Regions from separate parts of the Stenotrophomonas sp. TWI819 genome, predicted to be linked through region 2. Evidence: predicted binding sites of a transcription regulator. Region 2 holds the regulator's gene; each other region holds the start of a gene.
What was found. Region 2 encodes FliA, which starts transcription of late flagellar genes. Its sites were predicted from a motif close to TAAAGTTTNNCNNNCNNNGGCCGATAA; they were not measured.
Positions count from the first base shown of each region.

Region 1: ABE463_RS02600 (chemotaxis protein) is a predicted target of FliA. The motif match lies at 3,517-3,543, and genes of this name have one in related genera.
Region 3: ABE463_RS02550 (methyl-accepting chemotaxis protein) is a predicted target of FliA. The motif match lies at 6,281-6,307, and genes of this name have one in related genera.
Region 4: ABE463_RS01035 (methyl-accepting chemotaxis protein) is a predicted target of FliA. The motif match lies at 3,582-3,608, and genes of this name have one in related genera.

Region 1 covers NZ_JBDJKY010000001.1:591,763-599,224, forward strand. Annotated here, with positions in the region: gene ABE463_RS02575 (EAL domain-containing protein) at 1-741, shown strand, start outside; gene ABE463_RS02580 (ATP-binding protein) at 742-1,965, opposite strand; gene ABE463_RS02585 (flagellar protein FlgN) at 2,051-2,389, opposite strand; gene flgM (flagellar biosynthesis anti-sigma factor FlgM) at 2,386-2,688, opposite strand; gene flgA (flagellar basal body P-ring formation chaperone FlgA) at 2,798-3,445, opposite strand; gene ABE463_RS02600 (chemotaxis protein) at 3,551-4,495, shown strand; gene flgB (flagellar basal body rod protein FlgB) at 4,782-5,177, shown strand; gene flgC (flagellar basal body rod protein FlgC) at 5,181-5,588, shown strand; gene ABE463_RS02615 (flagellar hook capping FlgD N-terminal domain-containing protein) at 5,615-6,301, shown strand; gene flgE (flagellar hook protein FlgE) at 6,333-7,462, shown strand, end outside.
Region 2 covers NZ_JBDJKY010000008.1:25,401-32,862, reverse strand. Annotated here, with positions in the region: gene ABE463_RS12245 (chemotaxis protein CheA) at 1-263, opposite strand, end outside; gene ABE463_RS12240 (protein phosphatase CheZ) at 269-883, opposite strand; gene cheY (chemotaxis response regulator CheY) at 883-1,275, opposite strand; gene ABE463_RS12230 (RNA polymerase sigma factor FliA) at 1,292-2,038, opposite strand; gene ABE463_RS12225 (MinD/ParA family protein) at 2,035-2,922, opposite strand; gene flhF (flagellar biosynthesis protein FlhF) at 2,909-4,558, opposite strand; gene flhA (flagellar biosynthesis protein FlhA) at 4,708-6,789, opposite strand; gene flhB (flagellar biosynthesis protein FlhB) at 6,813-7,462, opposite strand, start outside.
Region 3 covers NZ_JBDJKY010000001.1:581,599-589,060, reverse strand. Annotated here, with positions in the region: gene ABE463_RS02570 (PAS domain S-box protein) at 1-419, opposite strand, end outside; gene ABE463_RS02565 (EAL domain-containing protein) at 567-3,353, shown strand; partial or broken gene ABE463_RS02560 (crosslink repair DNA glycosylase YcaQ family protein) at 3,435-4,603, opposite strand; gene ABE463_RS02555 (hypothetical protein) at 4,680-4,961, opposite strand; gene ABE463_RS02550 (methyl-accepting chemotaxis protein) at 5,061-6,251, opposite strand; gene hflD (high frequency lysogenization protein HflD) at 6,416-7,030, opposite strand; gene mnmA (tRNA 2-thiouridine(34) synthase MnmA) at 7,027-7,462, opposite strand, start outside.
Region 4 covers NZ_JBDJKY010000001.1:215,298-222,759, reverse strand. Annotated here, with positions in the region: gene ABE463_RS01040 (FAD-dependent oxidoreductase) at 1-972, shown strand, start outside; gene ABE463_RS01035 (methyl-accepting chemotaxis protein) at 1,030-3,522, opposite strand; gene ABE463_RS01030 (hypothetical protein) at 3,691-4,794, shown strand; gene ABE463_RS01025 (hypothetical protein) at 4,953-6,644, shown strand; gene ABE463_RS01020 (NmrA/HSCARG family protein) at 6,789-7,462, opposite strand, start outside.

The DNA.
Region 1 (7,462 bases), on a different contig from region 2:
GGCACCGGTGATTCCAGCCTCAGCGCGCTGGTCCGCTACCCGGTGGACAAGCTGAAGATCGACCGCAGCTTCATCAAGAGCGCACCGGCCGGCAACCGCGAGGCCGCGATCGCGCGCGCGATCATCGCCATGGGCCACCAACTGGGCATGACGGTGATCGCCAACGGCGTGGAGTCGCAGGCACAGCTGGGCTTCCTGCGCCGCAACGACTGCGATGTGTTCCAGGGCTATCTGTTCGGTGAGCCGATGTCGGCCGATGCCGCCGGCATGACCCTGCGCCGGCGCTACCTGCGCCCTGAGGCCTTCGCCGAGACCCGCCCGGATCGCACGTTGTTGCTGCTGGACGACGAGGAGAACGTGCTGCGCTCACTGGTGCGCCTGTTCCGCCGCGACGGTTACCGCATTCTCGCTGCCGGCAACGTGCGCGATGCGTTCGATCTGCTGGCCATCAACGACGTGCAGGTGATCCTGTCCGATCAGCGCATGAGCGACATGAGCGGCACCGAGTTCCTGGGCCGGGTGAAGATGCTCTACCCGGACACTATCCGGCTGGTGCTGTCCGGCTACACGGACCTCAACACGGTGACCGATGCGATCAACCGCGGCGCGATCTACCGGTTCCTGACCAAGCCGTGGAACGACGATGAGCTGCGCAAGCACATCCACCAGGCGTTCCGCACGCACGAGGAACAGCGCCGGGCCAACACCGCGCCTGCGGTGGCTGCCCCGGCAGACGACTGATCAGCGCGGCTGCTTGATCGGCAGCACCACGCGGAATTTCGACCCCACGCCCGGCGTGCTGTCCAGGTCGATGCGACCGTGGTGCTTGTTGATGATGCTGTAGGAGATCGACAGGCCCAGCCCGGTGCCGCTGCCGACCGGCTTGGTGGTGAAGAACGGATCGAAGATGCGCTGGCGCAGATCCGGCGAGATACCCCCGCCGGTATCCTCGAACTCCACCCAGACTGTCTCGCCATCCACGCCGGTGCGCACGTTGATCGTGCCGCGGTCGGCGATGGCATGGCCGGCGTTGAGCAGCAGGTTCATGTAGACCTGGTTCAACTCCGACGGCAGGCACTCCACCAGCGGCAGCTGGCCGAACTCGCGGTGCAGGGTCACCTTGTACTTGAGCTCGTTCCAGATGATGTTGATCGTGGATTCCAGACCGGCATGCAGGTCGACCAGCTTCCACGACTCATCGCGGCCGGAGTAAGAGAAGTCCTTCAGATCGCGCACGATGCGCGTCACCCGCTCGATGCCCTCGCGCGATTCGGCCATCAGCTGCGGCAGATCGCGGCTGATGAAATCGATGTCGAAGCGCTGACGGATGTCGTCGATCTCCGGGATCAGTGCCTTCGGATCGGGCGCACGCAGCGCACGCTCGTACGCTTCGATCACGGTGAACAGACTGCGCAGGTATTCCTGCAGGCTGCCCAGGTTGGAGTGCACGTAGCCGATCGGGTTGTTGATCTCGTGCGCCACACCGGCCGCCAGCTGGCCGATGGAGGCCATCTTCTCGGACTGCAGCAGTTTTTCCTGGGTGCCGTTGAGGCGCAGGTAGGCCTGGCGCAGCTCGGCATGACGCTGCTGCAGCTCGCGCTCGTAGTCTTCCTGGCCTTCGATACGGCGGAACAGCGCCAGATAGTGCCGCTGGCCGCCATCGTCGTGGTGGTAGACGTGGGCGATGACCATGCGCTCACCGACCGGCAGGCTGCCATTCCAATGGCCGTGGAGGCGTGCCTGCTCCAGTGCATCGGGCGGTAGCAGCTGGCGCAGCCATTGCGCGGGGGTCAGCTCGGCATCGCGTTCGGCCTGGCCGAGAATCTCACTGACCGCGGTGTTGGCCAGCGCGACGCTGCCGTCCTCACGAAACAGCAGAACCCCTTCCTTGATCCGCTCGAACAGGGCAAGCAGAACCGGATGCGGGGGCAACGGGGCGGTGACAAGGGAGGACGTTACGGTCACGGTCACATCGGGCGGCTGGAAAACAGGCGCCCAATATACGCGGTGACGTCATCGTCGGCAGCCTGGGGCCGCCGGATCGGGCTGCTCAGGCGACCGCGAGCGGCCGCCGGGTGTGCAGCGTGTGCGACTGGCCCTTGGCGTCGTACGCCGAGGAATCCTCGCTGCGGCCGAGTTGGCGCAGCGCCCAGTTGACCTCGCGGCGCCGCCGCGACAGCAGCACGCCGTTGGCGCGATTGCGCTCGGCCAGCTCCTGCACGCGCTCGGCCTGGCCGAGCGGCAATGCGGCCTCGAGGGCCCGCAACGCCTCCAGCTTGGCACCCGTCGCGCGGATCAGGGCCTGCACGTCATGCTCGACCAATGCCTGGCGTTCGACGTCCAAGGCATCGCTGAGGCGCTGCAGCGGCTCGCTCATCGCCAGCTTCATCCCTGCAGCTGCTGGTCCAGCTCAAGCATGCGCGAGGCGATCGCGTCGGGATTGATCTTGTAGGTGCCGTTCTGCAGCGAATCACGCACGGCCTGGACACGGTTGGCATCGATTGCCGGAGCCGTGGACAGTTCACGCTGCATGGCCTGCAGGCTGGTGGCTTCGCCAGTCAGGCGCAGGCTGTCGGCAGCCTCCACCGGGCGCGCCGGGGCATCGGTGCTGACGCTGGGCTTGTTGCCGAGCGCAACACTGCGCAGATGGGCGGTGGCCTGCAGGTTGCCGTCGATTTTCTGGCTCATGGGTTTGTCCTGGAAGTACGGTTCACAAGGGATAACGGCCAGTCAGCCGCCATCTTTAGGGGAATATTGCAGGTTTTGCGGTAAAAGTGGCCCGTATTCACAATTCTGGTCAGCGCGCCACTAAAACGTCACCGCTGGCCGCGACGGTGCCCTGCACGATCTTGCGCGAAGAGAGGTTCTCGACCGAGACCCGCTCATTCTCGCCCGCGTCGGCCATGGCGCGCCCGGCAACCCGGACCTCCACCCCGCCGCGCCGGGACACCAGGGCGACACTGTCGCCGCGCCGCACCAGCCGCTGGGCAACCAGATCGTTGGCCGACAGCAAGCTGCCGGCGCTCAGGGTCCTGCGTGCCACCCGGCCAACCGCCGCCGCCGGATCGGCCAGCGCAGCACCGGCGATCCGTGCCGCATCACGCTGGCCAGTGGTGATATCGGCCGCCGCCAGGGTTTCTCCAGCAGCCACGCCTCTATTGAGAATGAGCACGGTCTGGTTGCGCCGCACCTTTACCGGTACGAACAAACGCCAGCCGCCCGCGTCGGGGCAGCTCACCTCCACTGTACTGGTCCCGGTGGGCTGGGCGGCCAGCGGTTGACCACACGCCGGCAGGCGCAGTGCCGAATCCAGGGTGGTGTCACCTTCGCTGCCGGCCGGCAACGTCCCCAGCGCCGCCTGGCGGATGCTGTCCACTGGTTGCCAGCCCCCAGCGGCCCAGGCGGGCGCGGCCAGCAACAGTGCGGCAAAGAGAACAGAACGCATGGGCACTCCACGGGCAAGGATCATGCGCAGCTCGATGCAAGGGTCATGCCGAACTCCTGCGCGCAGGGCGCTCAAGTCGCCGCCGGTGCCGCCGATACCAAGTCCATGTCCCATGACCTGCTCAACCGCATCGACCAGCGTACGCGACTGGCCGGCCACAATCGTCTGGCCCTGCTGCTGTTCCGGCTGGGTGGACGTCAGCTTTTTGGCGTGAATGTCTTCAAGGTGCAGGAAGTGCTGCGGCGCCCGGATCTGTTCCAGGTGCCGGGGCTGCCCAGCCAGTTCGCCGGTGTGGCCGATGTCCGTGGCCGCTCGGTGCCGGTGCTGGACCTGGGCCTGGCGATCGGCCACCCCGAGCGTGAGCCCGATGCCGACAAGGCGCCGGGCTACCTGGTGGTGACCGAGTTCAACCGTTCCATCCAGGGCTTCCTGGTCAGCGGTGTGGAACGCATCGTCAACATTGCCGTCGAAGACATCCACCCGCCGCCGGAACTGGGCGCCGAGTCCAGCTATCTGACCGCAGTCACCCGTTTTCAGGGCGAACTCATCCAGGTGATCGACGTGGAAAGCGTGCTGGCCGACATCGCCGAAGTCCGCGGTGAGGCCGTGCTGGATCCCTCGATGGCCCTGCCCGCCGACGCCCCGCCGATGCAGGTCCTGGTGGTGGACGACTCCCGCGTGGCCCGCCAGCAGATCCGCAGCGTGCTGGACCAGCTGGGGGTCGGGGCGACCCTGCTCTCGGACGGCAAGCAGGCGCTGGACCACCTGCTGCAGATCCACGCCTCCGGGGAGAACCCCGCCGAGCGCTACGCGATGGTGATCTCCGATATCGAAATGCCGGCGATGGACGGCTACACCCTGACGACGGAAATCCGGCGTCACCCGGGCCTGGCCGGCCTGTACGTGCTGCTGCACACCTCCCTGTCGGGCGTGTTCAACAACGCGATGGTCGAGCGGGTCGGCGCGAATGCGTTCGTGGCCAAGTACTCGCCGCATGAGCTGGCGGACTTCCTGCTGGACCGCCTGAAGAAGGTCGCGATGGCGGCGTAAGGGGCGGCCGGCGCTGGCGCCGGCGTCCTTCCCCCGGTGGGTGTACGGCATCCATGCGTCGCGTGGATGCACACCCGGGGTATGGCTTGCGCATCCACGCATGGCGTGGATCTACCTTGGGGCTTGGCCCTTTTATCCACGGATGGCGTGGATCTACCCCGGGGCATGGCCCCCTTGCCCTGGGGTGGTGAATTCCCCGGCGTGAACATGCCGCCAGCTACCTTCGCGCCCTGCCCTCTGGCACGCCGCTTGCACTGCCCCTGGCATCGTCCCGTGGGAGTGCGCCATGCCCAATCTGATTTCCAACTATCTGGGTGTCCATGCCCAGGCCATGCCGTTGCGCGAGCAGCGGATGAAGCTGATCGCCAGCAACCTGAGCAACGCCGATACCCCCGGCTACAAGGCCCAGGACCTGGATTTCGATGCCGCGTTGCGTAATGCCCAGGGCCTGGATGCAAACGGCCTGATGAAAACCACCAACGAACAGCATTATGAGATCGGCGGCGGGCTGAACCCGTTCCAGATCGCCAAAGAAGGCGTGCAGCCGAGCATCGACGGCAATACCGTCGACCCGGATGCCGAACGCGCCGCTTACGGCCGCGCTGCGCTGGAGTACCGCGCTTCGCTGAGCTTCGTCGAATCCAAGGTGCGCTCGATGCTCACCGCGATCACGGGGCAATAAGCCATGAGCAACCTGCCCATTTTCGATATCGCCGGTTCCGCGCTGCAGGCGCAGTCCGTGCGCATGAGCACCATTGCCTCCAACCTCTCCAACGCCGACACCGTCGCCGGTTCGGCCGATGCGGTCTACAAGCCGCTGGAGCCGATCTTCCAGTCGGTCACCAGCCGCACCGACCCGAACATCACCACGGTGCAGGTCAAGGAGATCAGCCAGAGCAACGCCGCGCCGATCCAGCGCTACGAGCCGGGCCACCCGCTGGCCGATGCCGATGGCTACATCTACCAGCCCGACGTGGACCCGGTCGCGCAGATGGTCAACCTGATCTCGACCTCGCGCAATTACCAGGCCGGCGTGGAGATGCTGACCACCGCCAAGGAACTGGCGCTGGCCACGCTGACCATGGGTCGCTGACCCTCACTCCCCAGGAATCGACCCCCATGAGCACCACCAACGGCGTTGGCCAGAACAGCAGCGACATCTACACCGCGCTGGGCCTGAACGCACCCAACAGCGACACCAGCAAGAAGAAAAGCACCCTGGACCAGGCCGACTTCATGCGCCTGATGACCGAGCAGCTGCGTCACCAGGATCCGCTCAAGCCGATGGACAATACCCAGATGGTCGCGCAGATGGCGCAGCTGTCGCAGGTCCAGGGCATCACCGACCTCAACAACACGGTCAAGGGCTTCCAGGATTCGATGTCCAGCGACCAGATCCTGCGCGGCGCGGCCCTGGTGGGTCACGAAGTGCTGGTGCCCTCCGAGAAGCTCGCGCTGGAGAAGGACGGCGACGTCACCGGCATGGTCGCCGCGCCCAGCGCCGGCTTCGTGACGGTGGACATCACCGATGCCAACGGCGTGAAGGTCAACCAGATCAGCGTGGAAGCCAAGGCCTCCGGCGAAGTCACCTTCGACTGGGACGGCAAGGATGCCAACGGCAACCGCATGGCCGAAGGCACCTACACCATCGTCGCTTCGCATACCGACACCGCTGGCGCCAAGACCAAGCTCAACACCTATGTGCAGGCCCCGGTAGAGAGCGTCACGGTCGGCACGGACGGCCTGTACCTCAACCTCAAGGGTCTGGGCACGGCCCCGATCGACTACGTGCTCCGCATCAGCTGAGCCGCACCACCCGAATCCACAGGAGCAACCCATGGGCTTCAACGTCTCGTTGTCCGGCATCAACGCAGCCAATGCCGATCTGAACGTCACGGCGAACAACATCGCCAACGTCAACACCACCGGCTTCAAGCAGTCGCGCGCCGAATTCGCCGATCTGTTCTCGGCCACCAGCTACGGCCTGTCCAAGAACGCGGTCGGCTCGGGCGTACGCCTGACCAACGTCGCCCAGCAGTTCTCGCAGGGCAACAACGAACAGACCGGGCGCAGCCTGGACATGGCCATTTCCGGTGAGGGCTTCTTCACCATGACCATGAACGGTGCGCGTGTGTATTCGCGCGCCGGCAACTTCCAGACCGACCAAGCCGGCTACGTGATCAACCCGCAGGGTGCACGCCTGCAGGTGTTCGCACCCAACGCCGACGGCACCAACTTCGATGCCGGCCGCCTGACCGATCTGCAGCTGCTGACCACCGACAGCCCGCCCAAGCAGACCACCGGCGTCAACATCAGCTTCACCCTGCCGGCCAACGCCAAGCCGCCGACCGTGACCACGTTCGATCCGACCGATTCGAACAGCTACAACCATTCGACCGGTGGCATCACCGTGTACGACTCGCTGGGCGTCAGCCACACCCAGACCTCGTACTTCGTCAAGACCGCAACCACCAACCAGTGGCAGGTCTACAACTTCGTCGACGGCCAGCAGGTCGGCGCCGCAACGCCGATGGCCTTCAACGAATCCGGTGCACTGATCAACCCGGCCAACGGCAAGATCGCGTTCACCGCGTTCAGTCCGACCACCGGCGCCGGCGATCTGTCGCTGACCCTGGATATCAGCGGCTCGACCCAGTACGGCGAGAAGTTCGCCCTGCGCAACACCCAGCAGGACGGCTACGCGGCCGGCAAGCTCAACGAAATCACTGTGTCTGAAGAAGGCGTCGTCTACGCGCGCTACTCCAACGGCGATGACCGCCCGCTGGGCCAGGTCGCGCTGACCACCTTCAACAACGCGCAGGGCCTGGAAGCCAAGGGCAACAACCTCTGGGTGGAAACCTTCAACTCCGGCACCCCGCGTACCGGCGCGCCGGACAGCTCCAACCTGGGCAAGGTCCAGGCCGGTTCGCTGGAAGCCTCCACGGTCGACCTGACCGAGCAGCTGGT
Region 2 (7,462 bases):
AAGTGATGGGCCTGCAGCGTGGCCTGGCCCGAGCGTGCCATGCCCAGGGTTTCCTCGGCGGCGTGGCACAGCTCCACCATCGCCTGGATGCCGAGGAAGCCCGCGCCGCCCTTGAGCGTGTGGAACCCGCGGAACACGGCGTTGAGCTGGTCACTGTCCTGGGGCGCCTGCTCCAGCGACACCAGCTGTTCGCCGAGGCGATCCAGGATCTCCTGGGCCTCGAGGATGAAGTCGGCAGCGATATCGTCTGGAACAGCACTCATGATCGTTAAAGTCCCAAATCGGAGAGCAGGTCGTCAGCGTCGACCTGTGAAACCTGGTGGCGGTCCAGACCGGTCACGGCCGGGCCGGCCAGGCCGTTGTCACGCTTGTGCGCGGTGTCGTCCTGCGGCGGCAGGCCCAGGGCACTGAAGCCCTCATGCACGCGACGCACGATGCCCACCACGCGGCGGATGATCTGCCCGGTGAGATCCTGATAGCTCTGGGTGAGCGCGATCTCGGTCAGGTTGTGGCGGATGCGGTCCAGCTGCTGGTCCTGGTCGGCCGTCAAGCCATTGGCGCGCAGCTGCTCGGTGAGCGTGCGGCATTCTTCGGCCAGGTCCAGGGTGCGGTGGGTGGCCTGTTCGGTCATCGCCACCACATGGTCAAGGCGTGCGCAGGCATCGTCCAGTTCGCCGGCTTCGCTGGGCAGGCTGGGCAGCTCGCCCAGTGCCTGGCCAAGTTCGCGGGCGAGCCGGTTCAACCCGGCCATCATCGGCTGGGTACGCAGCGCGGCGAGTGCGTCGATTTCCTGACGCCACGCGGCTTCGTCACCCGATTCCAGCGCGGCCAGTGCATCCTGCAGGCGCTGCACCAGCGCTGATTTGTCGCTCAGGGTTTCCATCAGGCGCTCGCCGCCAGACGCTCGAAGATCTTGCCGAGCTTTTCTTCCAGGGTCTGGGCGGTGAACGGCTTGATGATGTAGCCGTTGACGCCGTTCTGGGCCGCTTCGATGATCTGCTCGCGCTTGGCTTCAGCGGTCACCATCAACACCGGCAGCGTCTTGAGCTTGGCGTCGGCGCGGATGGCCTTGAGCAGGTCGATGCCCGTCATCACCGGCATGTTCCAGTCGGTGACCACGAAATCGAACGGCTGGCTCTGCAACAGCATCAGCGCGGCATGCCCGTCCTCGGCTTCGGCCGTGTTGGTGAAGCCCAGATCGCCCAGCAGGTTCTTGACGATACGACGCATGGTCGAAAAATCGTCGACGATCAGGATACGCATGTTCTTGTCCAAAGCTCTTTCCTCGGTCTTAATGGTTCTCGAGGCCGGCGTCGGCCGCCTCGAAGATTTTCAGTCGGCCACGCAGGCGCAGCACGGCCTGGCCATGGATCTGGCACACGCGCGATTCGCTGACGCCCAACACGGCGCCGATCTCTTTCAGGTTCAGTTCCTGCTCGTAGTACAGCGACAGGACCAGCTGTTCGCGCTCGGGCAGCAGCCCGATCGCGTTGCCCAGCTCACGCCCGAACTCACCGCGCTCCAGCACCTGCTGCGGGGTCGGGCCGCCCTGGGCGACGGTGTCCAGCTCGCCCTGGTCCTCGATCCGTGATTCCAGGCTCAGCACCTGGCCGCGCGAGGCATCTTCCATCAGGCGCAGGTAGTCCGGCAGCGGCATGTCCATCGCGGCCGCCACTTCCGTGGCGCTGGCGGCGCGTCCGGTGCTCTGTTCGAGCCGGCGGATGGTGGCGGCGGCGTCGCGGGCCCGGCGATGGACCGAGCGAGGCACCCAGTCGCCACGGCGGATCTCATCGATCATCGAGCCACGGATGCGGATCGAGGCATAGGTCTCGAACGAGGCGCCCTGGTCGGCGTCATAGCTGCGCGACGCTTCGATCAGACCCATCATGCCGGCCTGGATCAGGTCGTCGACCTCCACGCTGGCGGGCAGACGTGCCGCCAGATGGTGGGCGATGCGGCGGACCAGGTCCGAGTGCTGGGCAATGCACTCGTTCGCGGCGACCCGCTGGACCTCTTTGTATTGTGCGGCGCCTTTCATGCGGTCACCCCGCGTTGCTTGAGGATGCGTTCCAGGAAGAACTCGACGCCACCCCGCGGCTCGGTCGGGGCCTGCCAGCGTGCGGTACGGCGTGCGATCTCGGTCAAGGCCAGCGCCGACGGACTGGACGGGTAGGCCTTCACCACCGGCTGCTGGCGCTGGACCGACAGGCGCAACCAGTCGTCCTGCGGCACACAGCCGAGGTAGTTGAGCGACACATCGGCCAGGAACTTCTCGCAGACGCGGGTCAGCTTTTCGTACAGCACCCGGCCTTCATTCGGGTCGCGCACCATGTTGGCGACCACCTGGATGCGGTCCACGCCGCGTTCGCGCGAGAGGACTTTGATCAGGGCGTAGGCATCGGTGATCGAGGCCGGTTCGTCGCAGACCACCACCACGGTGTCCTGGGCGGCCTGGCAGAAGGTCAGCACGCCGTCGGTGATGCCCGCGGCCGTGTCCACGACCATGATGTCCAGTTCGCGCTCCAGCTCGGAGAACACGTTGACCAGGCCGATGTGCTCGGCCTGCTGCAGCTCGGCCATGTTGCGGCGGCCCGAGGCGGCCGGCACCACCAGCACGCCGCCGGGACCTTCGATGATGACCTCCTCCAGCGTGCAGCGCCCGGCGACCAGGTCGGCCAGGGTCACGGTCGGCTTCAGGCCCAGGATCACATCGACGTTGGCCAGGGCCAGGTCGGCATCCAGCAGCAGGGTACGTTTGCCCATGCTGGCAAGCGCCACGGCCAGATTGGCCGAAACGTTCGTTTTGCCCACGCCGCCCTTGCCGCCGGTGACGGCGATGGTGCGGACCGGGCCCAGCGGCTGGCTTCGGGTAGCCGACAACGGGAAGGTCTGGGTCAGCTTGGCGTACTCACGCGACGGCATGGTTCAACTCCGGGTTGCAGGGCATATCGGCCGCGCGGCGCAAATCTTCAAGGCGAAGTACAAGATTGGCCGCGCTGGCACGGTGCAGGTCTTCAGGAACGTCCTGGCCATCGGTGATCCAGGTGATCGGCAGGCGGTGGTCGACGGCCACCGACAGGGCGGTACCGAAGCGGCCGGTCTCATCCAGCTTGCTCAGCACCACGCCCTGGGGGTTGGCGGCGCTGAAGCGGCGGACCACCTCGTCCATATCGCCGAAACTGGTGTTGGCCGGCAGCACCAGCAGGGTGCGGATCTGCTCGGCGGCCCGCAGCCACTGCAGCTGGGCGGCCAGTGCACGGTCGCGCGGGCCCAGGCCGGCGGTGTCGATCAGGACCAGCTTGTAGTCCTTCAGGCGCTCCAGCAGCTGGTTGAGGTCGCTGCCGCTGCTGGCTTCGTGAACCGCGATGCCGAGCTGGCGGCCAAAGCCGTACAGCTGTTCGCGGGCGCCGATGCGGCCGGTATCGGTGGTGACCAGGGCGACATCGCGGGCGGCGTGGGCTTCGGCGAAACGCGAGGCCAGCTTGGCGATGGTGGTGGTCTTGCCGGCGCCGGTCGGGCCGACCAGGGCGATCACACCGCCGGCTTCCAGCGGATCGACCGGGGCGATCGGCAGCTTCCTGGAGAGCAGGCCGAGCATCAGGCCGCGGCCACGGTGGGCTTCGGTGTCCAGCGGGATCTGCATGGCCACGTCGCGGCTGATCCCGGCATCGAAGCCGTATTCGTCCATCAGGTCCAAGGCGGCCGCACGGACCGGCGAGCCGCGCAGGCGTTCGTCGGTGAAGCGGTGCATCTCGCGCTCGATGACGTGGCGCATGCCGGCCACTTCGTGACGCAGCTGGCGGATTTCTTCGTCGTCGCGCGGGATCAGGCTCAGCTCCGGCGCGCTGGCCACGACCGGTGCCGGTTCGTTGGCGGCGGCCGCGGTGGTCACCGGCAGCGGCAGCGCCGGCGGTACCGCGGCAGCCACGATCGCGGCCGGGGCGAGCACCGCGGCGGCCGGCAGTGCGGGTTCGTCGGCGTCGTCCAGCGGCGGGTCGATCACGAAGCGGGCGCGGTTGATCGGGGCCGGGGCCGCGACAGCCTCCATCGGTGCGGCGGGCGAGGCTGCGGCAGCCTGCTCGACATTGAACGGCGCGAAGATCTGCTCCGGCAGCGACGGTTCGTTGACGGCGGGGCTGACGCTGGCGCGGGCCAGGGTAGCGGCAAAGCCATCGCTGCCGCGCTGGGGCACGCTTTCGTTGGCGGTATCGAGCGTGCGACCGGTCGCGCCGACAGCGGCGCGGGCCAGGGCGGCAACGGCCGAGGTGGTGGCGGCCACCGGCTCGGGCGTGGCCACCGGGGTCTTGCGACGGGTCACGGCGGCGATCACGGCATCGGCGGCGCTGCGCGGGCGCGGGGCCGGCGGCGGAGCGACATCCTTGCGGGCCGCTTCCAGGGCGCGCTGCACTGCGCCCTCGTCGTAGTTCGCCGCCGCCACGATCTCGACACCTTCGGCGATCCGGCGGTTGGACAGGATCACTGCGTCAGGACCGTGTTCCTTGCGCACCAGGTTCATGGCCGAGCGCATATCGGAGGCGACGAAGCGTTTGATTTTCATGCTGTGGTACCGGGACTGGGGCGGCGGAGTGGTGGAAGGGAAACGCTGGTTGTCGGTGGTCTGCACGGTCAGGGATTCCCTTTATTTCCTGCTGCGGTGAATTCGAGTGGGGTGTCTGTTTTCTGTCGCGGTGCCGTCGGGCGCCTGGCTCAACTGATCGTGCCGACCAGCTTCAGCCGTTTGTCCTCGGGCACCTCGCTGTAGGCGAGTACGGACAGCGAGGGGACGCTGTGGCGTACCAGCCGTGCCAGCGCGGCACGTACCGGGCCAGGCACCAGCACGACCGCCGGCTCGTTCTTCGCTTCCTGCTTGCCGACACATTCGGCCAGGCTTTGATGCAGTCGCTCAGCGAGTCCGGGTTCCAGCGCGGCGCCGTTGCCCTGAGTGGACTCCTGCAAGACGCGTTCCAGTTGCGGGTTGAGGGTGAACACCGGCAGCTCCGCCGACATTCCGGCGATCTCCTGCACGATGAAACGGCCCAGCGCGTTGCGCACGGCAGCGGTCAGCACCGCCGGGTCCTGGCTGGTCGGGGCGCTTTCCACCAGCGATTCGACGATCTTGCGCAGCTGGCGGATCGGAATGCGTTCGATCAGCAGGTTCTGCAGCACGCGCACCACGGCCGAGAGCGGCAGCGATTTGGGTGTCAGATCCTCGACCAGCTTCGGTGCGCTCTTGGCCAGGTTGGCCAGCAGCTGCTGCACTTCTTCATGGCCGAGCAGTTCCGGGGCGTGCTCGCGGATCAGGTGCGACAGATGCGTGGCGACCACCGTGGCCGGATCGACCACGGTGTAGCCCATCGTTTCGGCGTTGGCGCGCTGGTGCGGTTGGATCCAGGTGGCGTCCAGGCCGAAGGCGGGATCCTTGCCGGCAATGCCTTCCAGCGTGCCCAGCGCGCTGCCCGGGTCCAGCGCGAGTTCGCGGTCCGGGTGGATCTCGGCCGTGGCTACCGGGACGCCGTGAATCAGCAGGCGGTAGGCGGTGGCGGGCAGTTCGAGGTTGTCGCGGATGTGGACCGAGGGAATCAGGAAGCCGATGTCGTGGGTGAGCTTGCGGCGCACACCCTTGATCCGCGCCATCAACTCGCCGCCCTGGTTCTTGTCGACCAGCGGAATCAACCGGTAGCCGACTTCCAGGCCGAGCGGATCGACCGGGCGCAGTTCGTCCCAGGTCAGTTCGGCGGTGGGCGAGGGGGTGCCGCCGGGCAGGCCGAGTGCTTCAGGACGATTGGCAGCGGGAGATTCGGCGGCGCGCGCAGTGGCCACGCTCTTCTTCCAGGCTTTCCAGGCGACGACGCCGAGGATCGCCGACAGCGTCAAGAAGGCGACGTTGGGCATGCCCGGCACCAGGCCGACCACGCCCATGATCGCCGCGGCGATGGTGAGTGCGCGGTACTGGCCGAACACCTGGCCCATCATGGCCTGGGCCATGTCCTGCGAGCGCGAGGCGCGGGTGACCAGCATGGCCACCGCGGAGGACACCAGCAGCGCCGGCAGCTGCGCCACCAGGCCGTCACCGATGGAGAGCAGGGTGTAGGTGGCCGCGGCATCGCCGAACGGCATGCCGTGCTGGAGCACGCCGACGGCCAGGCCGCCGATCAAGTTGATGAACAGGATCAGGATGCCGGCGATCGCATCGCCGCGGATGAACTTGCTCGCGCCATCCATCGCGCCGTAGAAGTCGGCTTCCTCGCGGACTTCTTCGCGGCGGGCCTTGGCCTCTTCACGCGTCAGCAAACCGGCGTTTAGGTCGGCATCGATGGCCATCTGCTTGCCGGGCATGGCGTCCAGGATGAAGCGCGCGGTCACTTCGGACACGCGGCCGGCACCCTTGGTGATCACCACGAAGTTGATGATGGTCAGGATCGCGAACACCACGATACCGACCGCGTAGTTGCCGCCGATGACGAACTCGCCGAAGGCGGCGATCACTTTGCCCGCGGCCTCGTGGCCGTTCTGGCCATGCAGCAGGATCACGCGCGTGGAGGCCACGTTCAACGCCAGCCGCAGCATGGTGGTGATCAGCAGCACGATCGGGAAGATGGTGAAATCCAGCGGGCGCTTCACGTAGACCACCGCCAGCAGCACCATCAGCGAGATGGCGATGTTGAAGGTGAACAGTGCATCGAGCACCGGCGGGGCCAGCGGCACGACCACCATGGCCAGCAGCGCCAGCACGATCAGCGGGGCGCCGAGGCCGTTGCGGATCATGTCCAGGGCGCGGCGGACGTTCATGCCGCCTGCAGCGGGCTGTGCGCTCATGAGCGGGCTCCCTTGCCGAATTCATCGATGTCGATGCTGGGGCTGGCCGGCATCGGGCCGGTGTGCCAGCTGCGCAGCTGGTAGACGTAGGAGAGGACCTGGGCCACGGCCGAATACAGTCTCACGGGAATTTCCTTTCCAAGTTGACCTTCCCGATACAAGGCGCGTGCCAAAGGCGGGGCGGAGACGATGGCGACCTTGTTGCCGTCGGCCACTTCACGGATACGCAGGGCGGTTTCATCCACGCCCAACGCCACCACGGTGGGGGCGCCCATCTTTCCGCCCTCGTATTTCAGGGCGACCGCGTAGTGGGTCGGGTTGACCACCACCACGTCGGCGGTGGGCACCGCTTCCATCATCCGGCGGTTGGCCAGCTGCTGCTGGAGCTGGCGGATGCGGCCCTTGACCTCCGGGCTGCCCTCGCTTTCCTTCATTTCCCGGCGCAGCTCTTCACGGGTCATCTTCAGCTTGCGCATCCAGTTCCAGCGTTGGTACGGCGCATCGATGAAGGCCAGCAGCATCATCGCGCCGCCGGTGGCCAGCATCAGCTTCAGGGTGAAGCCCAGGCCATGGACCATGGCGGTTTCCAGCGGCTGGTTGAGCAGATCGCGCAGGGGCCGGATGCCGTGCCAGACCACCAGCCCGG
Region 3 (7,462 bases), on a different contig from region 2:
AAGGCGTCACGGCTGTAGCCGAAGAAACTGGCAGCGGCGGGATTGACGTCCAGGATCGCCAGCGAGTCCAGGTCATAGACCAGGATCGGCCCGGGGTTGCCTTCGAACATCTGGCGGTGGCGGGTCTCCGAGGATTCCAGGCGCGCATGGGTGCTCAGGACGTGCTGGGCCAGCGGCCGCAGCAGCAGATAGATCAGGGCGGCACTGGAGAGCACGAAGAAGGTGCCCTTGATGGTCTGCCATTGGGCGGCGGTCTGCATATCACCGGCGACCACTTTGACCGCGGCATCGCTGCACAGGATCCAGACCAGCGCCAGCACCAGGTAAGCCACCACCACACGCCAGCGGTCACGGCGCAGATCGCGGGCCAGCGAGGTCGCGGCGGCGGGTTCGGGGTGGCCTGGCAGGTCGGTGGGCATGGGGCAGGGCGGGCCGATCGGGAAAGGCGAGCGTCATCTTACCTGTCCGCGGTGGGGATGCAGGTGGCCGGAACGCTCAATAATCCGCAAAACCCGCCGCTAACGATTGCGTTCCCGGCTGTCGGGTGCGTTATCGGAGTTACAGGCGTGGATCAAGGGATTATCGCGAGTCTGCTGCAGCACCCGCTGGCGTCGGCGCTGGTCATCCTCGACCGTGCTGGTCGCCCGCTCGCGGCCAATCCGGCCGCGCGTGAACACGGCCTGCCGGCGACGATCGCCGCGTACGGCGAGATGTTGGAGGACCTGCGCCTGCTCGCCGCGGATGGCGGCCTGATTCCCTGCCAGCTGCCGGGCGGCCCGGCCGGGCGACTCGATGGCTGGATGCGCGCCGTGCACGATCCGGATGGCCACCTGCTGGCCTTTACCGTGAGCGTGCCCGAGCCGGTCGCCAGCGTCGCCGGCAGCCGCTGGGAAGTGGCACTGGATCACGCGGGCCACGGGCTGTGGGACTGGGACCTGCCCAGTGACAGTGTGCGCCGCTCGCGGCGCTGGGATGGCCAGCCGATCGAGGAGTCGCACGCCCGCGCCGACGGCGTGAGCGCGCTGCTGGAATACGTTCACACTGATGACCAGGCGGCCGTTCGTGCCGCTCTGGACGCGCACCTGCGCGGCGAGAGTGCGGCCTACACCGCCCAGTTCCGCGCCCGCCACCCCGATGGCGAGTGGCGCTGGGTGCTGGACCGCGGCCGTGTGGTCACCCGCACCGCCGATGGCCAGCCGCTGCGCATGGTGGGTACCCATACCGACATCCAGGCCCAGAAGCAGATGGAGTCGCTGCTGCTTGAGCAGCAGGTCCACCTGCGCGAGGCGCAGCGGATCGCCAGCATGGGCAGCTGGTCGTGGGACCCGGACGCGCGCCAGTTCTGGTGGTCGCCCGAGTTCCGGGCCCTGCTGGAGACCGGCGATGACCCCATGCACGGTCGCCGCCACTGGCTGCGCCAGATGGAGCCGCAATCGCGTGGGCGCCTGCGTCGCGCGTGGCGCCGCATGTGGCGCGATGGCGCTGCAGCGACCCTGGAACTGGAGCTGATCCGCAGCAAAGGCGCTGCACTGTACCTGCGGGTGTGGATGCAGCCGCTGGTCGGCCCCGACGGGCGCATCCAGCGCCTGCTCGGTCAGGTGCAGAACATCACCGAGCAGCACCAGACCGATGCGCTGATCCGCTGGCGCACCGAGCTGCTCAACCGCGTCTCCGCGCTCGGCCGCATTGGCGGCTGTGAGATCGAGGTGGCGACCCGGCTCATGCAGTGGACCGAGGAGTGCTACCGCATCCACGGCCTGCGCAAGGAGCCGATCACGCTGGACCAGGCGCTGAGCCTGTACACCCAGGACTCGCGCGACGCGTTCGAGGCGGCGCTGGTCCGGATCGCCGAGGGGGGGCTGCCCGAGCAGCTGGACCTGTGCTTCTACCGGCAGTCCGGTCTGCGCATCTGGGTGCAGGTGCTGATCGAGCTGGACCGTCGCGACGGTCTGCCGACACGCTTCGTAGTGCTGTTCCGTGACATCACCCGCGAGCGCGAAGCCAACGAGCGCATCGAGCTGCTGGCCCATTACGATCTGCTTACCGGCCTGCCCAACCGGATGTTGTTGCGCGAGCAGACCGCCGATGCGATCGAGGAAGCGCGCGATCGCGGCAGCCCGCTGGCGATGCTGTTCATCGATCTGGACGGCTTCAAGACCATCAACGACACCTTCGGCCACGCCACCGGCGACGCGCTGCTCAAGGCGGCTGCCTCGCGCCTGCACCAGAGCCTGCGCAACAACGATCTGTTCGGCCGCTTCAGTGGCGACGAATTCATCGTCGTGCTGCGCGACCTGGCCGCACCGGAAGACGCCGGGCATGTGGCACGCAAGCTGATCGCCTCGCTGGCCGAACCCCTGCACCGCGGTGAAACCACGCTCAAGGTCGGCGCCAGTGTCGGCATTGCGATGCTGGATGAGAGCCGCCAGGATTTCGAATCGCTGCTGCGCGCCGCCGATGCGGCGATGTACGCGGCCAAGGAAGCCGGACGCAATACCTACCAGTACTACAGCCAGGACGCGCTGGCCAAGATCCAGCGCAAGCTGGAGATCGAACACGCACTGCTCGGTGCGATCGAACGCGAAGAGTTCACCCTGGCCTACCAGCCCCTGATGCATGCCGAGAACGACCAGCCGCCGGCCATCGAGGCGCTGCTGCGCTGGCATCGGCCCGGGATCGGCTACTGCAGCCCGGCCGAGTTCATCCCGATCGCCGAGAAGTGCGGCGAGATTGTGCGGATCGGCGACTGGGTGCTGGCCGAGGCCTGCCGCCAGGCCGCCGCCTGGGACGCAGCGGGGCTGGAGTTCGACCGTGTGGCCGTGAATGTCTCGGCCGTGCAGCTGCGTGACCGCGGCTTTGCCGAACGCGTGATCGACATCTGCCATGCGCACGGCTGGCCGCCGCAGCGGCTGGAGCTGGAGCTGACCGAGTCCGCGCTGATCCGTGACACCGACGTGCTGCGCCATTGCTTCGATGTGTTGGAGCGTCACGGCGTCCCGCTCGCGGTGGACGACTTCGGTACCGGCTTCTCGAACCTGCATTACCTCAACCGGTTCCCGGTCGGGCGCCTGAAGATCGACCGCAGTTTCGTCCAGGGCATGCTGCACGACGCCGGTACCGCCGAAGTGACCCAGGCAATCGTGCATCTGGGCCATGCGCTGGGCATGAAGGTCGTGGCCGAGGGTGTGGAGACCGAACAGGAAGAGGCCATGCTGCGCCGCCAGGGCTGCGACGAGATCCAGGGTTACCTGTACTCGCGGCCGCTGGCCCCGCGGGATCTGGCGCTGTGGTTGAAGCAGGGCCTGCAGACGCCGCCGCGGGAGAGCTATGTAGCGGTGACGCAAAGCGTCTGAGGACGGCCTACGTAGCCTTCTGAGCGACCGTGCACCTGGCATGGCACTGCCTGCCAGGCGGAGACGGTGTCAAGGGTGCCGTCAGCCCTGTTGAGGCACCCTCGACCGACCTGCGCGCTGCCTCAGCGCAGCGTCATCGAGCGTCGCACATCCATGAAACCCGGCAAAGCGCTGGAGCTCACTGCCGAGAAGCGGCAGGACTTCATTTCGATCCGCTGCTGGCTCCCAATGCGCGCTGACTACCTCAAACCGCGCCTCTGCGCGATGGGCCTTGCAGTCGATCCGTGCCACCAGCGTGTCTCCGAACAGGACGGGCAGGCAGAAGTACCCGAACACGCGTTTATGGGCGGCCGTATAGCATTCGATCCGGTAGTCGAAGCCGAACAGCGCGCTGAGGCGATCACGGTGGATGACCAGATTGTCGAAGGGCGAGAGAATCGTGACGGCCGCGCGGGAGGCTGCCGCCGATTCCAGCGCAGCACTGTCCACGTACACGTCCATACCATTGCCTTTCAGCAGTTGGATGCTGCCAGCAGTGATCCGATCGTGGACAACCTCGCGCATGGCGGTGCGGAGCGCCTTCCCGCTCCGGAGATGCAGCAGCTGGGTCGCGGTGAAGACGCCGTGTGCCCTGAGCGTGGTCTCGAAAAGATGGACGGCGTACTCGTGATCATCCGGGATGCTCAGGTCCAGACCATCCGGCAGGCAGCGCTCTGCGAGATCGTAGCGCTTCTCGGCGCCGCCCGCTCGCATACCATCAGATCGCCGCGCATGAAGAGCGTTTCGACGGCACGACGGCCCGGGCCGGTGCTCCACCAGCTGCCGCTGCCGGTGTCACCCCTCTCAAGGTCCCGCAGCCTGAGCGCACCCTCTGAGCGGATCCGGGCCAGGATCTCCTTCATCAGGTAGGGATCGCCGTTGCAGAAGTGGCGGCTTTCCCCTGTGCGTATCGACGACATTCGGGGCAGCGCGAAGCGATAGTCGCGCATCGGCAGGTAGGCAGCGGCGTGGAACCAGTACTCGAAGAGCTTTTTTTCGCTGACGAGATGGTTCAAGCACGCCGGGTCGTACTCCGGGACACGATTCCACAGCACGTGGTGATGTGCGCGCTCGATGACCGACAGCGTGTCGATCTGGACGTAGCCGAGGTGAGAGATGGCGTGGAGGGCTCCATCAGCCCCTGGGTTGAACAGCGGGGCCGAGCCCAGTCCCTGGGCATGCAATGCCACCTGTTTCAGGCGTTCCTTCATGCGTACTCACCTTGTGTGACGCTGAAGAATATCCGGGTTGGCCGGACCACCGGACCACCGGACCACCGGCCCACGCTCAGCGCGCAGCAGCGCCCAGATCATCACCACTGAGGCCCAGGTCCCACGCCAGGCCGGCGAGGGCCGGATCGATGGGCGTGGTGCCCGGATCAATGGGTTGGCTGGCCAGTTTCGCCAGCTCCTGCCGAGCAAGCTGCTCCAGATGCGCGATCAGGGCGCGGCCCTGCAGGGGAGTGTGGTCTTTGATGGCTGCCTGGAGGGCGCCGTCGGCAATCTGCGCCACGGGCTCCAGGTCGGTGGGTGCTACGGATGCAACGGACAACATGGACGCATTCAACATGGGTCGATCATCTGCAGGCGAGGCGGGTAGTGCAAGCGCAACGGCCCCGGGGTGAGCCGGGGCCGCAGGGTGTGCCGGGAGCGGCACGGTACCGCTGGATCAGAACAGTTCGACCGCGCCGGCGGCCATGCTCTGCTGGGCGACAGCCTTGTGCGGCGGACGCTCCCATTCGCTGCGCATGTCGCGCAGGCGGTTGCCGGTGCGCTGCAGGGCAGTGACGATCTCTTCGTCGATCACGCCGCCATTGCGCTGCAGCAGTTCCTGCAGGGCCACCGCTTCGCGGTTGATCGCGGTCAGGCGATCCAGGTGGGTATGCACGCCGCCCAGGGCCTGGGTGGCGATGTCCTCGAACTGCAGGGCGCGGACCGCTTCGGCCACGCTGCTGTCGATCGCCCGGCCGCACTCGGAAATCTCGCGCATGCCATCGCCGAGCGAGGCATTGATCTGGGCCACGTTGTCGAGCATCGCCGCCGCTTCCTGGCGCGCTTCGCGGGACCGGTCCATATCGCGGGAAGCCATGTGCGAGACCGTCTCGCGGACCTTGGCGATGGCATCCTTGGAGCTGTGGGCCAGCTTGCGGATCTGCTCGTTGAAGGTGGTCGAGCGCTCGGACAGGTTGCGGACTTCGTCGGCGACCACCGCGAACCCACGACCGGCTTCACCGGCACGGGCAGCTTCGATGGCGGCGTTCAAGGCCAGCAGGTTGGTCTGGTCGGCAATCGACTTGACGTCTTCCAGCAGCGCGAAGATGCCATCCAGGTGCTGCGCCATCTGATCGATGTGCTGCACGGTGTTGCTGCTCTGGCCGCTGACCTGTTCCAGCGCTTCCACCAGCTGTTCCATGCGGTGGCTGGCGTGCTGGGCGAAGCGGGCCACGTCGACGCCGGCGCCACCGTCTTCACCGGCGCGGTCGACGATGCGGGCCAAGGCCTGGCTCTGCTGGCGGGACTTGCGGTTCATGGCATCGAAGCTGCCACCCAGGCCGCTGACGGCGTGGCGGATCAGGTCACGGGCGCGTTCGACTTCGCCGCGGGAGCCTTCGATTTCGTTGCCGACGAACGAGCGCAGCTCGCTCAGCAACTGGTCCTGCTCACGCAGGATGCGGGCCTGCTCGGGCGACCGCTGGTTCTGGGCGCGAGCCGTCCACCAGGCGAAGCCCAGCCAGCTGAGCGTCATCGTGGTCAGGATCGCCCAGCGAAGGGCGGCTGGCCACTCGAAGCCGATGGCAACGGGGAGCAGAAGGGTCAGGACCAGTGGGGCGGCCAAGCGGATGAAGAGGCGTGAGTACATGGACGTTCTCGGGGAGGTGCACGGATGCTGTATCGGCCGTACCCCGGTTTGCTTTAGCCGTCCGCTGAATTTTGATGCATCACGGTGGTCCGCCCGTAACCCTCCGCACGCCCCGGCGCCGGCCCGCGTACGGGCCTGGCGACCGGAATTCCAGGCCGTTGGCCTCAGCGCAGCTGGCGGGCGACCGCTTCCAGCATCGCCTTGCGCGAGAACAGGAAGTCCCAGTACTGGCCGCCGGTCTGGCGCCACAACACGGCCGAGCGGACCGCCGAAAGCAGCAGCGCGCGGATCTCGGCCACCACACCGGCCTGGCCGAGGTAATGCGGGTTGCCCTGGACCATCACGCGCGGCTTGAGATTGCTGATGGTGTCGGCGTACAGGCCGCCCAAGCTGGCGAGCACGTCCGGATGGGCGCTGTCGCCCAGCTCGGTGGCCTGGGCCTGGGCGCGCTCGATACCGGTGCTGACCTTGGCCACGATCTCGTGCTCGCGCACGAAGCGCCGCTCCAGCTGCAGGACCGACAGCGCCAGCCGCGGCAGGTGCTCGTCCTGGCCCTGGCTGCTCAGGTAGTTGTGCAGCAGGCGCAGCCCGGGGGCGACATGGCTGGCGCTGCCGTAGATCTCCTGCGGGGTGGCAGCGTCAATGCGGAACACGCTGTCCACCGCGGTACGGACCACGGCGGCTTCGGAGTGGCCGGTTTCGGCGATGCGGCGCACCTGCTGCAGGGCCTGGGCGATGCCGGCCAGAGCAAGAACACGGTCGTCGACGGAAAAACTCATGCAGCAGATACCTCGAAAGGAGAAGGGGTGGCGCGCAGGCGCTGTTCCAGCGGAGCGTCGGTGGCGGCGATGACGGCGCCACCAAGGCAGACCTCATCGTCATACAACACCAGCGATTGACCGGGGGTGACGGCGCGCTGCGGTCGGGCGAAGCGCACCGCCAGGGTGCCGTCGTCGTGCACGGTGACGGTGCACGGCTCGTCGGGCTGGCGGTAACGGGTCTGGGCGGTGCAGTCGAACTGGCGCGCGGGCGGTGCGCCGGCAATCCAGTGGGCGGTCTCGGAATGCAGCCGGGTCGACTGCAGCCACGGACTCTCGCGATCCTGGTCGACATACAGCACATTGCTGGCGACATCCTTGCCGACCACGTACCACGGCGCCGCCGGCCGGCCACGCACGCCACCGATGTTCAGGCCCTCGCGCTGGCCCAAT
Region 4 (7,462 bases), on a different contig from region 2:
CTCGATATTGGTTTCCCCGGCAAGACCCTGGGCGTGCGTGCAGTGGTGGCAGACATCGTGCTGCAAGGGCTGCCACGCGATGCCTGGCACACCTTCAACGAAGAGGACATGGCGCGGCGCATCGCGCTGTGTCCTTTGATGGGAACCGCGTTGTTCCAGCTACAGGCCCCGGTGCCCGTGGAGGGCGAGGTGGATCTCTCGGCAGCGGGCCTGGCGGCGATGGTACGTGAGCGCACCGGGCGGGATGACATTGCGGTTCTGGACGTCGAGTGGGCCTCGGCGTACCAGATGAACGCCCGACTCGCGGACCGTTACCGCGTCGGCCGGGCCTTCCTCGTCGGCGACGCCGCCCACACGCATCCCCCCACCGGCGGACAGGGGCTCAACACCAGTGCCCAGGATGCCTACAACCTGGGATGGAAGCTGGCCGCCGTGCTGCAGGGGGCACCGCAGACCTTGCTGGAGACCTACGAAGAAGAGCGCCGCCCTGTTGCAGCCGCGATGCTTGAGCTTGCGACGAAACTGCTCGACCACGCCCGCCGCGGCGACAATCGACGCGGCCGGGAGGTCCAGCAGCTTGATCTCGGGTACGCGGACTCACCGCTTTCGCTACCGGCCGAGCCCCGTATGGGACGCATTGCGCCGGGCAGCCGTGCTCCCGACGCCCCATTGCAGGGCGCGGGTGGGCAGCCAACGCGCCTGTTTGAGGTGCTGCGCGGTACGCATTGGACGTTGCTTGGTTACGAAGCCACACGCGCCGATGCACCGGCGCGGAAGGGCTTGCACGTCCACGTGATCGGCCAGTGCGGCGATCTGTGGGATACGCAGGGACACTTCGCCGGTGCATATGGCCTGCAGCCGGGCGAGTGGGTACTGGTGCGGCCGGATGGTTACGTCGCGGCCGTGGTCCACGAGCAGCAGATCGAGACGCTGAGCGCGCATTTCGACGGGTTGATGCCGCCGCGCCGATAAGACAACCGCACGCGGCGGGCCGGATACGCTGAGCATCCGGCCCTTATCCAGCACCGGTCAGCGGCGCGCGTCACCCAGCTTGAAGATCGCCACCGCCCCTTGAAGCGCCTGGGACTGGCTCTCCATCGAGCGCGCTGCGGCGTTGGCTTCTTCCACCAGTGCGGCATTCTGCTGGGTGGCCTCGTCCATCTGGATCACGGTCTGGCTGACCTGCTCGATGCCGGCGCTCTGTTCCTGCGACGCTGCGGAGATCTCGGCCATGATCTGGGTGACCTGCTGCACGGAGGCGACGATCTCCTCCATGGTGGTGCCCGCACGGCGCACCATCACCGCACCGCCCTCCACCTGGCCCACAGAGTCTTCGATCAGGCTCTTGATCTCGCGCGCGGCATCCGCCGAGCGCTGTGCCAGGGTACGCACCTCGCTGGCCACCACGGCAAAGCCTCGGCCCTGCTCACCGGCGCGGGCCGCTTCCACGGCGGCATTGAGCGCCAGGATGTTGGTCTGGAACGCAATGCCGTCGATGACCGAAATGATGTCAGCGATGCGTCGCGACGACGTCTCGATCCCCGCCATCGTGGTGACCACCTGGGCGACCACCTCGCCGCCCTGCCCGGCAACCCGGGCCGTGCTCTGCACCAGCTCGTCGGCCTTGCGCGCATGGTCGGCGTTCTGGCGTACCGTGGAGGTCAGCTCCTCCATCGACGCGGCGGTCTCTTCCAGGCTGGCCGCCTGCTGTTCGGTACGACGTGACAGATCGTCATTGCCGGCCACGATCTCGCTGGCGGCCAGATTGATCGCGCCGCTGCTGTGCTGGATGCGGCCGACAATGGCGGTCAGCTGATCTACGGTCGCATCGGCGTCGTCCCGCATCTGCGCGAAGACACCCTTGAAGTCGCCGACCATGCGGATGCTGAGGTCGCCGGCGGCAATGGCGCGCAGCAGACGCGACAGCTCGGCCAGGTTGGTATCGGTAGTCTGCATCAGGGCATTCAGGCCGTCCACCATGCCGCGGAAGTCGTGCGAGAACGCCTGTGCGTCGCCGCGCTTGCTGAAATCGCCGGCGGCAGCCGCCTGGGCCAGCGCCAGAATCTGAGTGTTGATGGCCTGCAGATTCCGCTTGGTCACCACCATCGCGTCGCTGATGGCGGCTTTTTCGCCAGGCAGCGCCGGCATGTCCACGGTCATGTCACCCACCGCATAACGCGACATCACCTCCACCAGCTGGCGCTGCACCTGGACATGCGCGGCCACCAGTGCGTTGGTCCCGGCCACCATGCGTCCATAGTCACCCGGGAACGTGGATGCCTCCATCCGGTACCCCATCTCACCCTGGTCATGGCGCGTGGCCATCTCACCCTGGGCATCGATCACGCTGCGCAGCTGGCTCTGCAGATGCCCCATCGACTGCAGCAGCTGGCCCATCTCGTCCATGCGGCGCGGCTCAATCCGGCTGTCCAGGCGCCCGGAGGCGACCGCACTGGAGACGCGCACCGCCTCGGCCAGCGGCGCAAGCACCTGGCGGCGGATCAACAGGAACAGCGCTGCACACAACAATGCCGCCGAGAGCAGGCCCACCACGACGATCACCATCAGCAGCGACCGCGCCGGCGCCATCACGTGGCTGGTGGGGACCGTGATGCCCAGCGCGAAGACCTCCGGCGCATCGCCCAGACGCAACGGCACCACCACACGCAGTGAGTCGACACCACGCACACTGACCTGATCGGCGATCACCTCGCCCTTGCGGGTGACGTCCAGGACCTTGCGGGTATCGGCGTCGTCACGGATCTTGCCGACCTCCGACGCATCGGCGCTGGCCATGACCGCGCCTGCCGGCGACAGCAGGCTGGCCTCGCCCACCCCCAACGGATGCAGCTGGGCGATGCGCTTCTGCAGCGCGTCCAGCGCCAGGGTCACGTTGACCGTGCCCAGGAAGCGCTCGCCGTCCATGATCGGCGTACTCAACGTGGTCATCAGCGTGTCCACGCCGGCCAGCGGGTAGACGTAGGGCTCGATGACATTGGGCCGATGGGTGTTGCGGCTCTTCAGGTACCAGTCGCCGACACCCGGAACGTCGTAGTCACGCAACGTCTCGCGCACGAGCGTTCCGTTCTGCCACGACCAATAGGCCATGAACCGTCCGCTGAAATCATGGCCCTCGGTGTCGGCGAACGCACTGTCCTTGCCATCGAAGGCGTCCGGCTCCCAGGTGCTGCTGATGCCCAGCCAGTCCTTGTGCGCACGCAGCTGCTCGCGCAGCACGACCGCTGCGGTCTCGCGGCTGAAGCGCGGATCAGTGTGCTGCGTGCGCAGCGCATTGGCCAGCGACGCGGCGGTATCGAAGCCCAACTCAAGCTCACTGGAGATGTTGCGCGCCTCGTGCCGCGCCACCTCGCGCAGCATGTCCTGCGCTGACGTCGACAGCGCCTCACTGCTTCGCCAGTAGATGACCACCGCGGTAAAGGTGAAGCAGGCCAATGCAAGCAGACCGGTACCGAGCATCAGACGTGCGGCGACACTGTCACGGCGAATCAACGAAAAACCCATGGATGGCACTCGAAAGAAAATGGCCACGGTCCGGAATGGACGCAGTGCACCGTCATGCGATAACGGCGTGAAGGCGACGTTCTTTAAGAACCATTCGACATGCGCGTGACCAGAGAACGCAGGCTATAGTGCGCACCGATGTTTCTGCGATCTACGTCGTCCACTGCCATGAAAAACCGCTCCACGCTGTCGCTGACCTTCGCGTTGATCGCGACCCTTTCCTCTGCGGCGCACGCTGCTGAATCCACCTCGACAACAGAACCGCACGTGGACATCGGCGGTGCGGTGCGCTTCAGCTATGGCTGGCTGGACTACGGCCCCACCAGCCGACTGCAACTGGAGCTGCTGCGTGCCGATATCGACGCCGGTGCAGGCCCACTGTTCCTGTCCGCGCAGTACCGCTGGTATGACGGGTTCGATGCCGTGCACCATGCCTATGTCGGTTGGAACGCGAGCGAGGACACCGTCGTGCAGGCCGGGATCCAACAGGTTCCGTTCGGACTGCTGCCCTTTGCCGCGCAGAGTTTCTGGTTCGGCTCCGGCTATTACCTGGGCATCGAGGATGACTACGATCCCGGCATGGTGATCCGTCACCGCGATGGCGCAGACCAGTGGCACCTCGGCTGGTTCGCCGGCGACGAATACGGCACCGGCGCACGCAGTGATCGCTACTCCTTCGACGTGGCCCAGACAGACACACTGCCCTACCGCGAGCGCGAGAGGCTGCACCTGCGTTACGAACACAGCCAGGCCTGGGCCGGCGGCGACCTGCTGCTGGGCGGCTCTGCTTTCAGTGGACGGGTTGAGAACGTGCGGACCGGGCAGCGTTACGGCCATCATGCGGCGGCCGTGCACGCGCAATGGACGCGCGACAGCTGGACCACACAGCTGCAGTGGGCGCGCTACCGTTACAGCATCCCGAGCGATCGCATCGCCATGTCGGCGTTCCTTGCGCCGTTCGAGATCGCGGCAGAGGCCGATGTCCCCACCGCCAATGTGGCCTATTCCTTCGGCAAGACGCGCTGGCTGGACAACGTCACCTGCTACAACAACCTGAGCATGACCTTGCCCGTGCAGGATGCCCCGCAGCTGCGGAACTCCTGGCAGAACGTCACCGGCTGCAGTGTGCAGAAGGGCGCGATGTTGACCTACGCTGACTGGATCGCCGGCAAGAACATGTGGTTTGCCGGCGGCAATGGGGTCGGGATCGATGACGGCGCAGCCACAGGCTGGCACTCCCGGTTCAACCTCAACATCGGGTTTTACTTCTAGGCGAGGCAGGCGGGCACAGGCTGCGTGTGCGTCGCCTTACAACCCAAACGCCCGCCTTCGGCCAGAGGCGGACCCGCCTGACGCGGCTGCACGGACTGCATCGGTGGAAGCAGTTGCTAACATTGTCAGCCACTCCTCCGTGGAAGGACGTCGCCCGCATGCTTTTCCTCCCGGCGTTTCATCGCGTTGTAGCGCTGACGCTCGTGGCATTGCCACTCTGTCCGGTGTCCACCCTGTCAGCGGCAGAGCCTGCTTCTGAGACCAGCGCCTTCACCCATCCCATCAACACCGCCAAAGACGCCCCTTTGATAGGCCTTGGCAGCAATGGCCTGCTGCGTTATGCCTTGTATGCCGAACGCGGTAGCGATCACGCGCGCAACATCGTTCCGGACTTCTCCCGCGCAGGCTATCAAGGCGGCGGCGTCAGTCTGCCCACCCGCTCCAGCATTCCCGTCATCGAAGTCCTTGGGCCACACGCCGAGGGTGACGACTATCCCCGTATCCAGGCAGCCATCGACGCGGTCGCCGTACGTGCCAAGGACAGCCGGGGCCTGCGCGGCGCAGTCCTGTTGCGACGCGGCCACTATAGGTTGAGCCAGATGCTGACCATCCGGGCCAGCGGCGTGGTGCTGCGCGGTGAGGGTCGAGGTGCAGACGGCACGGTGATCCGCTCCGACGTCAGCGAGCGTCAGGGCAGGATCCTTGACGTCGGGACCAGCGAATCCGCGGTGCCCCGCGCAGCGTTGGATGCACGCCGGACCGCAATCAACATCGACTACGTGCCGGTAGGGGCAATGCGGATCAGGGTAACGTCCGCAGCCGGCTATCGCGTGGGCGATACGGTGTCGATCGCGAGGGAGCCCGATGCCCGCTGGGTCGGCCCCGAGGGCATCGATACCGCGCGATATCGGTGGACGCCCAGCGACTACGCCGTTTACAGCGAACGCGTGGTCACCGCCGTAGACCATGACACGATCACCCTTGATGCCCCGATCATGGATGCCATTCAGACGCGCTTTGGTGGCGGCAGCGTCTATCGCACGGATTCCACCCGTATCTCCCAGGTCGGCATCGAAGACCTCCGGCTTGAGGGTAACCCCGAGACCGGCACGGTCAACGGCACCCCCGATTCCGGCCCCTTTATCGCACTCCGACTGGGTGCGATTCAAGATTCATGGGTTCGCGATGTCACCGTGCGGTATGTGTCGCATGGATTCGTGACCCGTAACGGCGCGCAGTTCAATACCCTGCAGGATATTGCCTATCTCGACCCGAGGTATGGCGAAACCCAAGGCGCCCGCCGCTATGTGTTTCTGTACGAGGGCAACTCGGCCTTCAATCTGATCCAGCGCTGCTACAACCAGGGCGGCAGGCATACCTTCGTCATCGGCGCACGGGTGCCTGGCCCCAACGTGTTTCTGGACTGCCTCGCCGTCGGCGACAGCAATGACAGTGGTCCACACCATCGCTGGTCCACCGGCACACTGTACGACAACACCAAGGGATACATGCTGCGGGCACAGAACCGCCGGTACAGCGGAACGGGGCATGGGTGGGCGGGCGCGCAGCAGATGTTCTGGAACACCGAGCACGATATCTACGTCGTCCAGGCGCCTCCCTTTGCGATGAACTGGAGCGTGGGACAGGTTGGCGCTATTGCACCTGGGAAATTCCCGCCTGAGGAGCAGAGCGGGATCGTGCAATCGATCGGTCAGGTGGTGACACCTCGCAGCCTGTATCTGCAGCAATTGCATGATCGTCTGGGCGAGCAGGCGGTGATCAACGTCACCACTGAAGCGCAACGTATCAGGCGCATCTGGAACACTCTGTCAGCGGGTGGCGAGGAATAGCGCTCGTCCCAAAGAAACCTCCCTGACGTGAAGGTCCGCTATCGGCCAGCGCTTGAATCGTGCAAAGGATGGGGACGCACACCGATACTTCGCCTGGTCGGCAGGTGGGCACGAATGCGCAGCCTGCCCAACCAGGTGGCGCGGTCAGGCCTTCGTTGTCGCCTCACGAACGAAGCTCTCATAGGTACGCAGCGGATGGCCGAGGATGGACTCCAGCCGCGCAATCGCGCCTTCGGCCGCCTGCATCCCGAACGTCTGGATACCCGCCATCATCAGGCGCATGTCATAGGCCAGCCACGAAGGACCGAACGCAGCCATCTGCCCTTCGAACGCTGCCACGTCATCGCCCGCATAGACCACGTCCCGACCCAACGCGGCGCTCCATACCTGCGCTACGGAGGTGCCCGTCAGTGCCTGGGGGCCGACCAGATCCAAGGTGACGGTGGCCAGCGCAGACGGCGCGCGGTCGCGTCGCAGCAGCTCTGCCACGGCAATCTCGGCGATGTCCCGCGCATCGATCATGGAGACACCGGCGCCACCCATCGGCATCGGGTAAACGCCGTAATCCTCGATCGCCTTCTGGACCATGAACTCGTTCTGCATGAAATAGGCCGGACGCAGAATGGTGGCGGGAATGCCGAGGCTCTCGATCATGCGTTCAACCGTGTACTTGCCAGTGAAGTGCGGCACATTGGTGAACTTGTCGGCATGGATGACCGACAGGTAGACGATGCGCTCGATGCCAGCCTCCCGGGCAAGGTTCAGAGCAATCAGCGCCTGGGTCAGCTCGTCCGGGGTAACCGCGTTCAACAGAAACA